2 regions of the Aeromonas genomosp. paramedia genome follow, and region 1 is predicted to be linked to the other one. Evidence: riboswitches for the same ligand, from Rfam matches in the RefSeq annotation. Region 1 holds a riboswitch; the other holds the start of a gene.

The links. A riboswitch is a leader RNA that binds a small molecule or an ion and turns the genes downstream of it on or off. The one in region 1 is predicted to bind cyclic di-GMP.
Region 2: it holds a riboswitch for cyclic di-GMP, as region 1 does, so the genes downstream of both, gbpA (N-acetylglucosamine-binding protein GbpA) here and lafK (lateral flagellar response regulator transcription factor LafK) in region 1, are expected to answer to the same signal.

What each region holds. Positions count from the first base shown of each region.
Region 1 covers NZ_JAAROG010000001.1:44,579-49,784, forward strand. Annotated here, with positions in the region: gene lfhA (lateral flagellar biosynthesis protein LfhA) at 1-1,985, shown strand, start outside; cyclic di-GMP riboswitch class I at 2,180-2,267, shown strand; gene lafK (lateral flagellar response regulator transcription factor LafK) at 2,520-3,782, shown strand; gene lfiE (lateral flagellar hook-basal body complex protein LfiE) at 3,794-4,120, shown strand; gene fliFL (lateral flagellar M-ring protein FliFL) at 4,139-5,206, shown strand, end outside.
Region 2 covers NZ_JAAROG010000031.1:139,513-144,718, forward strand. Annotated here, with positions in the region: gene HB860_RS21275 (M3 family metallopeptidase) at 1-1,111, opposite strand, end outside; gene HB860_RS21280 (methyl-accepting chemotaxis protein) at 1,405-3,090, shown strand; cyclic di-GMP riboswitch class I at 3,353-3,438, shown strand; gene gbpA (N-acetylglucosamine-binding protein GbpA) at 3,504-4,928, shown strand; gene HB860_RS21290 (cytochrome b) at 5,029-5,206, shown strand, end outside.

The DNA.
Region 1 (5,206 bases):
GGCTGCTGGATGCCCTGTTCACCTTCAACATAGTGCTGGCGGTGCTGGTGCTGCTGGTCTCTGTCTCGGCCCGCCGCCCCCTCGATTTCTCCGTGTTCCCGACCGTGCTGCTGGTGGCCACCCTGATGCGGTTGTCCCTCAACGTCGCCTCCACCCGGGTGGTGCTGCTCCATGGTCATGAGGGCAACGAGGCCGCCGGCAAGGTCATCCAGGCCTTCGGGGAAGTGGTGATCGGTGGCAACTACGTGGTGGGTCTGGTGGTGTTCGTGATCCTGATGATCATCAACTTCGTGGTGATCACCAAGGGGGGGGAGCGGATCTCCGAAGTCTCCGCCCGCTTCACCCTGGATGCCATGCCGGGCAAGCAGATGGCCATAGATGCCGATCTCAACGCCGGGACCCTGGATCAGCACCAGGCCCGTGCAAGGCGGGAAGAGATCGCCAGGGAAGCGGACTTCTACGGCGCCATGGATGGGGCCTCCAAGTTTGTCCGTGGCGATGCCATCGCCGGCCTGCTGGTGCTGATCATCAACCTGGTGGGTGGTCTCGCCATAGGTATCTTCCAGCACTCGCTGCCGGTTTCCGATGCCTTCCGCATCTATGCCCTGCTTACCATAGGTGATGGTCTGGTCGCCCAGATCCCCTCACTGCTGATGTCCACCGCGGCGGCCATCATAGTCACTCGCGTGAGTGACGAGGGAGAGATGTCGGATCAGGTCGGCCAGCAGATCCTGGCTTCCCCCCGGGTCATCTATACGGCGGCGACCATCATGCTGATCCTGGGCCTGGTGCCCGGCATGCCCATGCTGGCCTTCCTCAGCTTTGCCGCCGTGCTGGCCTGGACCGGCTGGAGCGTCAGCCAGCGCCGGGCAAAGGACCCTGCCCTGGATGCGGCCGAGGAGCTGACGAGGCAGATGGTGCAGCCGGAGCCGCAGGGGCTGGACTGGCAGGATCTGCCGCCGGTGGATGCAGTCGCCATCGAGCTGGGCTATCGGCTGGTGCCGCTGGCCGAGGCAAACAAGGGGGCCGAGCTGCTCGCCCGGGTGCGCGGCATTCGCAAGACCCTGTCCGAGCAGTATGGCTTCCTGCTGCCCGAGATCCGGGTACGGGACAACCTGCAACTGCAACCGGACCAGTATCGCATCAAGCTGTCGGGCATCGCCCTGGCCACGGGGAATGTGGATTGCCAGCGGCTGATGGCCATCAGCAGCGGGGAGACCTATGGGGCCCTGGACGGCGAGCTGACCCAGGATCCGGCCTATGGCATGAACGCGGTCTGGATCTCGCCGGACAACAAGGCCAAGGCGCTCAACCTGGGTTACTCCGTGGTGGACTCCGCCACCGTCATCGCCACCCATGCCAGCAAGCTGCTCAGGGAGCAGCTCGATGGGCTCTTCGGCCATGACGAGGTGGGCAAGCTGGGCCAGTATCTGGCCACCCAGTCGCCCCGCCTGGCGGAAGAGCTCAATCTGGCCCTGACCCAGATGCAGCAACTGCGGGTCTTCCGTCAGTTGCTCAAGGAGCAGATCAGCCTCACCGATATCCGCACCATAGCCACCACCTTGCTGGATGCGAGCGAGCTGACCAAGGACCCTGTGCTGCTGGCCTCGGACGTGCGCTGCGCCCTAAAGCGCCAGATCGTCAGGCAGGCGATCGGATCCCGCGACATACTGGCGGCCTTCACCCTGGATGATCGGCTGGAGCAGACTCTGCTGACGGCAATGAACCAGTCCCAGCAGCAGGGAAAAATCCAGCTGGACAGCTTCCCGGTCGACCCGCAATTGCTGGCGCAGTTGCAGCAGAACATGCCGCTGGTGAAGGAGCAGTTGCAGCAGCAGGGGTATGCGCCCGTGCTGGTGGTCATGCCCCAGCTCAGGCCGTTGATCGCCCGCTATGCCCGATCCTTTTCAAAGGGTCTCAAAGTGCTCTCTTATAACGAGATCCCGGAAGATTTGCGGGTCGAGGTAATTGGCACCCTGGGCTGAAGTGGAATTGCCACGCCCATATGCCGGCAGGAAGAGACTATTCCGCACATCTGCTTGAATTGTCATATAAAGCCGTTATGATGTGACGGCTTTTGACGCGACACAGACTGACAGTGAAAAAATAAAATAGAAACAGTCAGATGTGTCACATGGCTTAAGGACAACCAAGCCATGCCATCCTAATACGGGTCGTCGCATGATAAAGGCAAACTGAACTGAAAAGTCAGGACGCAAAGCCTCCGGTCTAACAGCATTGATGCTAATGATAGCGGGGTTACCAAGGCCATGATTCCAGCCTTGTTTTCATACCGATATAGGGTAAGTGCTCAATAAGAAGTGCTGCCCCGTCCTGGTGCGTTTTTATTTTTTGAGCGTCAGTTCTGTTGATTGATTCATGTGCAATCACAGGTTCGGGTTAATATGTTTTCTGATTTATCTATCAAGGAAAATTCAATACCCGTCGGTATTGAATCTCATGCTCATTTATTATTAGTTTCCTCTTCGTTATCAAATGGAGACGATGTTGAGGGAATATTGTTGAAGGCAGGCTATCGCGTTTCTTGCCTGAATTCTGTCCCGCTGGCCAAACAATTTCTCTCTCACCATTCAGCGGATCTCGTGCTGCTCGACATGGCGGTCATGACCGAGGCCGGACCCTCAATGGTGCAGGAGCTGGCGGGTACCGACTGCGTCATCCTGGTCAATGAGCACCAGGCCTATCTGGCGGCGGAGGCCATGCGGGCCGGCGCCATCGACTACATCATCAAGCCTTTCAGCCAGCGCCAGATCCTCGATGTGGTGAGGGGAGCCCTGCGCCTGCGTCAGGCCATTCCCAACCTGATCGCCACCTCGCCCCTGAGCCTGCAGGTCTTGCAGCTCGCCAGGCGGGCTGCCAAGACCTCGGCCACCATCCTCATCGGCGGCGAGTCGGGGACGGGCAAGGAGCGGCTGGCCCGCTACATCCACGAGATGTCCAGCCGGGCGGGCAAGCCCTTCGTGGCCATCAACTGTGCTGCCATCCCCGAAGCCATGCTCGAATCCATCCTGTTCGGACACAGCAAGGGGGCCTTTACCGGCGCGACCGCCAGCCAGCAGGGCAAGTTCGAGCTGGCCCAGGGGGGCACCCTGTTGCTCGACGAGATCTCCGAACTGCCGCTGGCATTGCAGGCCAAGCTGCTGCGGGTGCTGCAGGAGAAAGAGGTCGAGCGGCTGGGCAGCCATCAGGTGATTGCGCTGGATGTGCGGATCATCGCCGCCAGCAACAGAGACCTCAGGGAGTTGGTGTTGCAGGGGGAGTTTCGCGAGGACCTCTTCTACCGGCTCGATGTGCTGCCCATGAGCTGGCCCGCCCTGCGGGAGCGGCCGGACGACATACTGCCGCTGGCGGAGTACTTCATCGAGCGCTACGCCGCCCAGCAGGGGTATCGCCTCAGCGAGAGCGCCTGCAAGCAGCTGCTCTCCTATGACTGGCCGGGCAATGTGCGCGAACTGGACAACGTGATCCAGCGGGCACTAATTATGGCTCGCGGATTGCATATTCAGGCGGTCGATTTGATGCTGCCCCATTATGCCGTCGAAGCCGACAACCTGTTACCGCAGACGCTTGCGGCCCCGGAGGGGCTCAGCGAGACCAAACGGCATGCCGAATTTCAATTCGTCCTGGAGACGTTGCGCCGTTTTCGTGGTCACCGGACTCGTACGGCCGAAGCCCTTGGGATGACGACCCGGGCACTTAGATACAAGCTGGCTGCCATGCGCGAGCAGGGCATCGATGTCGAGCAGCAGATTCAAAACTAAGGGATAACCGAGTGAAGATTGAGATCATGTCATCACAGGTGACGCTCCTGCAGCAGATGCAGGAAATGCAGCGCGTCGCCAGTCACACCCCTTCCATCGAGCCTAACGACGCCTCGGCTGTCTCGTTCAGCGACGCCATGCGTGACGTCGTCGGCCGGGTCAACGAACAGCAGAATGTCGCGTCCAGACTGATGACCGCCGTCGACGCGGGTCAGAGCGACGATCTGGTGGGGGCCATGGTGGCCAGCCAGAAGGCAGGTCTCAGTTTTTCCGCCCTGATGCAGGTGCGCAACAAACTGATGACAGGCTTCGATGACATCATGCGCATGCCGCTCTGAGGGTAGGTCATGACTGAATTGGTATCATCCTCGCCGGGGGCGTCGGGCTCCCTGATCGCCCGGGTACAGGAAGGGATGCGCAACTGGCGCACCCTGTCCCGGGACAACAAATCCATCCTGACCATAGCGCTGCTTGCCGCCATAGTGGCGGGCACCATAGTGGTGATCCTCTGGACCTCCAGCAAGAACTATGTGCCCCTCTACGGCAAGCAGGAGCTCTACGACACCGCCAACATCATGGAGATGCTGGAGAAGGAGCAGGTGCCTTTCCGGCTGGAAAAAAGCTCGGGCCAGATCCTGGTGCCGGAGAGCCAGCTCGCCCACGTGCGCATGGCGCTGGCGGCGCGCGGGGTCAGGGCGGCCATGCCGGCCGGCCTCGAGGGGCTGGACACAGTCACCGGTCTTGGCACCAGCGAGTTCATGGAAGGGGCGCGCTACCGCCATGCCCTGGAAGGGGAGCTGGCCAGAACCATCATCTCGCTGGATGCGGTGCGCAGTGCCCGGGTGCATCTGGCCATCCCCAAGCGGACCCTGTTTGTCGGCCGTGACGAAGAGAAACCCAGCGCCTCCGTGATGCTGGATCTGCAACCCGGCCAGTCCATGGAGCCGGGTCAGGTCGAGGCCATCGCCAACCTGGTGGCAGGCAGCATCTCGGGCATGAAGCCCGGTGCCGTGACCATAGTGGATCAGGCGGGCCAATTGCTGAGTGCCGAGCTCGGCGACAAGGCGGGATTCGGCAAGCAGAGCGTCCAGCAGATGGAGTACGTGCGCAAGCTTGAGCAGTACATCCGCCAGCGTGCCAGCGACATGCTCCATCCCATGCTGGGCACCGGCAACTTCCGGGTCCAGATCGCCGCTGACGTCAACTTCAACGCGGTGGAAGAGACCCAGCAGCAGCTGGATCCCAATGGTGTGGTGACCAAGGAGTCCAACAAGTCCGACAAGACCATAGATGCCCTGGCGCTCGGCATCCCGGGGGCCCTGTCCAACCGTCCTCCCGAGACTGCGCCCCAGACAGAAGCGGCTGCCGAGGGAAATGCGGCGACGCCGGAGCCAGCCAAGAACGACACTCGTACCGAACGGCAG
Region 2 (5,206 bases), on a different contig from region 1:
ACATCGACTGGGTCTCGGCATAGGCCATGGAGGTAGGCGGAAACTCCTGGGAGAAGCAGGGGGCGTTGCCGGTGACGTTGGCAAAGTGCGCCGCATGGCCCCCCTCGTGGAACAGGGTGTTGAGACCGCTCCAGCCGCTGCCCACCTGGGCAGGATCCGCCAGGCTGGTGAAGTTGACCACCGCCGGCACCCACTCCCCCTCCTGCCAGAAGCTTGGCACCGGGCCATGGCAGAAGCCGTTCTCGTATTTTCCCTCCCGGGTCAGCAGATCCAGGGTCAGGGTGGCGCCGCGATACTGGATGCCGAGGCGGCGGAAGCTCTGGACCCAATCCTTCAGCGCCCGGGAGAAGGGAACATAGGGGTCGAGCTGGCGGGTCACGTCGCCGCTCACGCTGTAGCGCAGGTTGTGGGGCAGCAGCGCGGCCTCCCCCTTGGCGGCTTTCAGCTCCGCCAGGCTCTGGTGCACCCGCTGCTCGGTGCGGGCGATGAAGTCGTCGAGCACGGCGAACAGCTGCTCCGGGCTCATCTGCTCGTTCTTGTGCACCTTGTAGTCGAAGTAGTCCCGATAGCCCATGGCCCGGGCGAAGCGGTTGCGCAGGGCCACCACCTCGAGAAAACCGTTGCCGACCACCCACTGCTCCAGGGTGTGGAACATGGCGAGCGCACTCTGGCGCACCTGCTCGTCGCTACTTGCGGCCAGCGCCGTGCTGGCGGCGGGCAGGCTGCCGGCCACTTGTTGGCCCTGCTCGTCCAGCAGGGTGAGCTTGAGCCCCTTGCGGCGGGCGAACAGATCCGCCTCGGCGGCCACCAGCTCGTCCATCAGGGCGGCGGCGGCCGGATCTTCGATGACGTTGCATTCGAAGAAGGCTATCCAGCCTCCCAGACCGCGCTTGAGCTCTTCTTCCTCGGCCTGGGCAAGCATCTCCCGCAGCACCGGCAGACGAGCAGGATCGGCGCAGAACGCCTTGTAGGCCTGCTCGGCGGCGGTGAAGCCGGCCTGATCGTCGCTGATGCCCATGTAGGTGGACCAGAAGAGATCCTCCTTGCGCCTGTGTACTCGCAGGTAGTCGGCGTTGAGCTGATTCAAGTAATTCCTGGCAATGGAACTCATAAATTCCCTCTTGTTATGGGGCGGCCACGGGGGCACCCACTCCTTTTTGGTGAAATGCCAACTCATTCACACTTCCTGCAAATAGAGTCGGCAAATGGTGCGCCGGGATGCGCCAGACCACGCTACCAAAAGCGAGGGTTTCTGTCTGCTGGCTATACTGGTTGCCAACACACTCAATTGGCAATCAACCATCACAACCTCTTGAAAGTTAAATAAATGTTAAACACAAAACAATCAAGGCCAGCCAGCTGACTGGCCCTCACCAGATCCGCACGGGAAAGAAGGAAAAGACTATGTTCAAGCTCGGTGATATCGCCGTGAGTCGCAAACTGATGCTGCTGCTCTCGGTGGCGCTGGTCGGCTTCATCGCACTGCTGCTCATCTCCGCCAGTGCCCTGCATCGCAACCTGATGAGTGAGCGGGAAGCCAGATTGCAGGCGGTGCTGGATCTCGCCATGAGCCGGATCCATACCCTGGCCGCCACCCTGCCCGCCCCAGAGGCCCAGGCGCAAGCCAAGGCCATGCTCGACAGCATGCGCTTCGATGGGGACAACTATCTGTTCGTGCTGGACGAGGATCGCCGGGTGGTGGTGCACCCTGCCAAGCCCGAGCTGGTCGGCCAGCAGATGGGCGGGACGCCCGCCGAATCCCACTGGCAGCGCATGGTGGATCTCGGCAAGGGCGGCCATCAGGGCCGCCTGGAGTACCAGTGGCTCTCCCCCTCCGGTGAGGCGGCCCAGAAGATGTCCCTGGTGGCCGGCTACCAGCCCTGGGGCTGGATCCTGGGCTCGGGCGTGCTGCTGCAGGACATAGAGGCCACCATCTGGTCCCAGTATGAGCTGATGGGAGGGGCCACCCTGCTGGTGATCCTGCTGATGGGGTGGCTTGGGGTGGCCATCAGCCGCTCCATCGTCAGGCCGCTCGCCGAGATCAAGGGGGCCATGGCCCAGGTGGCTGCCGGGGATCTGGTGGTGAGCATCCCGGTGCATGGCAAGGATGAGCTGGGGGCCGTCGCCACCAGCACCAATCAGGGGCTAGACGCCATTCGCCGCGCCCTGCTGGAAGCCAGCCAGGGTGCCCGCAACGTGGCGGATGCCGCCCTGCGCATCGCCGCCTCCGCCGAGCAGACCAACCAGGCGGTCAACAGCCAGCGGGATCAGCTGGCCCAGCTCGCCACCGCCATGAACGAGATGAGCGCCACCATCTCGGATGTGGCGGGCCACGCCGAGAACACCGCCCGCGACACCCGGGACGCCACCAGCGAGGCCGGGCTCGGCAACGAAGACGTCCACGCCAGCGTGCACGGCATCCAGGCGCTCGCCACCGAGGTGGAGCAGGCTACCCATCAGGTCAATCGACTCAAGGAGGGGGTGATGCAGATAGGGGAGGTGACCGCCGTCATCAGCGCCATCTCGGATCAGACCAATCTGCTGGCCCTCAACGCCGCCATAGAGGCGGCCCGGGCCGGCGAGCAGGGTCGCGGCTTCGCCGTGGTGGCCGACGAGGTGCGCCAGCTGGCCAGCCGCACCCGCCACTCCACCGAGGAGATCCAAAGCACCATCACCCAGTTGCAGCAGCGGGCGGTGACCGCCGCCAGCGCCATGGATGCCAGCCGCAAGCTGGCGGAGAGCAGCGTCGGCCAGTCCGAGAAGGCGAGGCAGGATCTCTCCCTCATCGTCAACCACATCCAGCACGTGAGCGACATGGCGACCCAGATAGCCACGGCGGCGGAGCAGCAGAGCATGGTGGCGGAAGACATGAACCGCAACGTCAGCGGCATCAACGACTCGGCGCTCGAGATGTCCCAGGCCGCCTCCCAGCTGGCCCAGGAGAGCGAGCTGCTGGCCGGACTGTCGCGCAGCCTGGACGAGCGGCTGGCGGTGTTCAGGCTCGGCAATGGCCTCCCCCGGGATCTGGCACCCGGTCAGGCCCCGCGCCCCGCGCCCTCCCGCCGCCCAGACCAGTACCCGCACCACTGACCGTCTGACACAGTCCCATCCCCTGCCGGCCTCGCCGGCAGGGGATTTTTTCATTGATGAAAAATGTCGCGATTTTGCATCTTTTGACAGAGCTGGCGAAGCAAAACCCAACTTGATGAATTAAATATAATTTTAAAAACAGAGTGTTAAGTGATTGCTCTACTCCGATGAGGTCAAGCTGTAAAGATTTACACTTAATAATTTAATCAAAAGAAGCCATCATGGTGGCGCCGTCCTCAAGGGCGGCACCCTGACCCTTTATGTAGTCATTTGGCAAACTGGTTGAAAGGCCAGGACGCAAAGCCTCCGGTCTAAAGACATGTCGTCCAGGATAGCGGGGTTGCCACACCCAGGTGTGTCACGGGGAATTCCCCTGCCAACTTGACTGCCCACATCACCGAACAGAGGAATGTATGGCAGCAAAAATCCAACTCAATCATGTGGCCGCGGCGCTGGCGCTGCTGGCCAGCGGCGGCGTGCTCGCCCACGGTTACATCAGCCAGCCGGAAGGGCGCAACTATCTGTGCAAGACCGGCGGCAACAGCCAGTGTGGCGCCATTCAATGGGAGCCCCAGAGCCTGGAGGCGCCGTCCGGCTTCCCCGATGGCGGCCCCGCCGACGGCCAGATCGCCTCGGCCGGGCATCCGCAATTCGGTGAGCTCAATGCCCAGACTAGCGATCGCTGGACCAAGCGCCAGGTGCAGGCCGGTCCCTTCGCCATCGGCTGGACCTTCACCGCCAACCACGTGACCCGCAACTGGCGCTACTACCTCACCAAGCAGGAGTGGAACCCGAACCAGCCCCTGACCAGGGACTCCTTCGATCTCAATCCGTTCTGCGTCATCGACGGGGGCATGGTGCAACCACCCAAGCAGGTCACCCATCAGTGCACCCTGCCGGCGCGCACCGGCTACCAGGTCATCCTCGGGGTCTGGGAGGTGGGCGATACCGCCAACAGCTTCTACAACCTCATCGACGCCCAGTTCGATGGTGGCACCCAGCCGCCGCTGACCTGGAGCCAGGGCGGGACCATCTACCCCTCCACCGATCTGGTGGTCGGCGACAAGGCCAGGACCCGGGTATTCGACGCCAACGGCGAGCGCACCGATCTGCAGACAGTGCTGACCATAGGCTCCGCCGAGCAGGGTCAGAAGAACAACTGGGCCCACGATCTGGCCGCCAGGATCAACGCCGAGCAGAGCCAGATCCGCGCAGGCCAGCAGGGCACCGATGGCCAGTTCAACCCGGTCTACGGCCAGAACCCCGTCTACCTGAAGGCGGGCAGCAACCTGCAGCGGGTCGAGGTCCAGCTCGAGCAGCAGCAACCCCCGGTGGGCAACAGCATCAGCGTGAGCGGGCTGGAGAGCGAATACCTGCTCGACAACGGCAAGGTCACCCTCAACTTCACCGTCACGGCCGAGGGGGATCTCGCGGTCACCAACACCCTGTATGACCATGGCGGCGCCGCCAAGGGCCAGACCGGCGCCGACATCAAGGACAGCAGCCAGAGCTTCACCATGGCGGTCGGCGGTCTGAGCGCCGGCCACCACCAGCTGGTGATCGAGGGCAAGCCGAAGGCGGGCGGTGCCCCCCTGCAGCAGACCCTGGACCTGATGTTCAAGGATCCCGCCAGCGGCGGTGACTACCAGTACAGCTTCCCGGAGGGACTCAAATCCTATGCAGCAGGCACCAAGGTGCTGCAGCCGAAAGATGGCAAGATCTACCAGTGCAAGCCCTACCCCTACAGTGGCTGGTGCACCATCTGGACCAGCACGGCGACCCAGTATGAGCCCGGCGTGGGCACCAACTGGCAGGATGCCTGGACCCTGGTGAACTGATCCCCCGCAAGCAGAAGAGGCCCGAGCGGCCTCTTTTTTGTGCCTGTCATCCGGGCTCCCGGTGCCTCTCTGCACCCTGGGCCCCAGTCGGAAAAATCCCATGACGAAAGACTACTATGACCCCCTGAGCCGCCTGCTGCACTGGCTGATGGCCGCCGTCATCCTCTACGCCACCCTGGCGGGCTACCTGATGCACCTGGTGATCGACAGCCACCCCAGGCTGTTTCAGTTTCTGTCGGTGTTGAACATGTCGATGGCGACCCTGATCACCCCGCTCT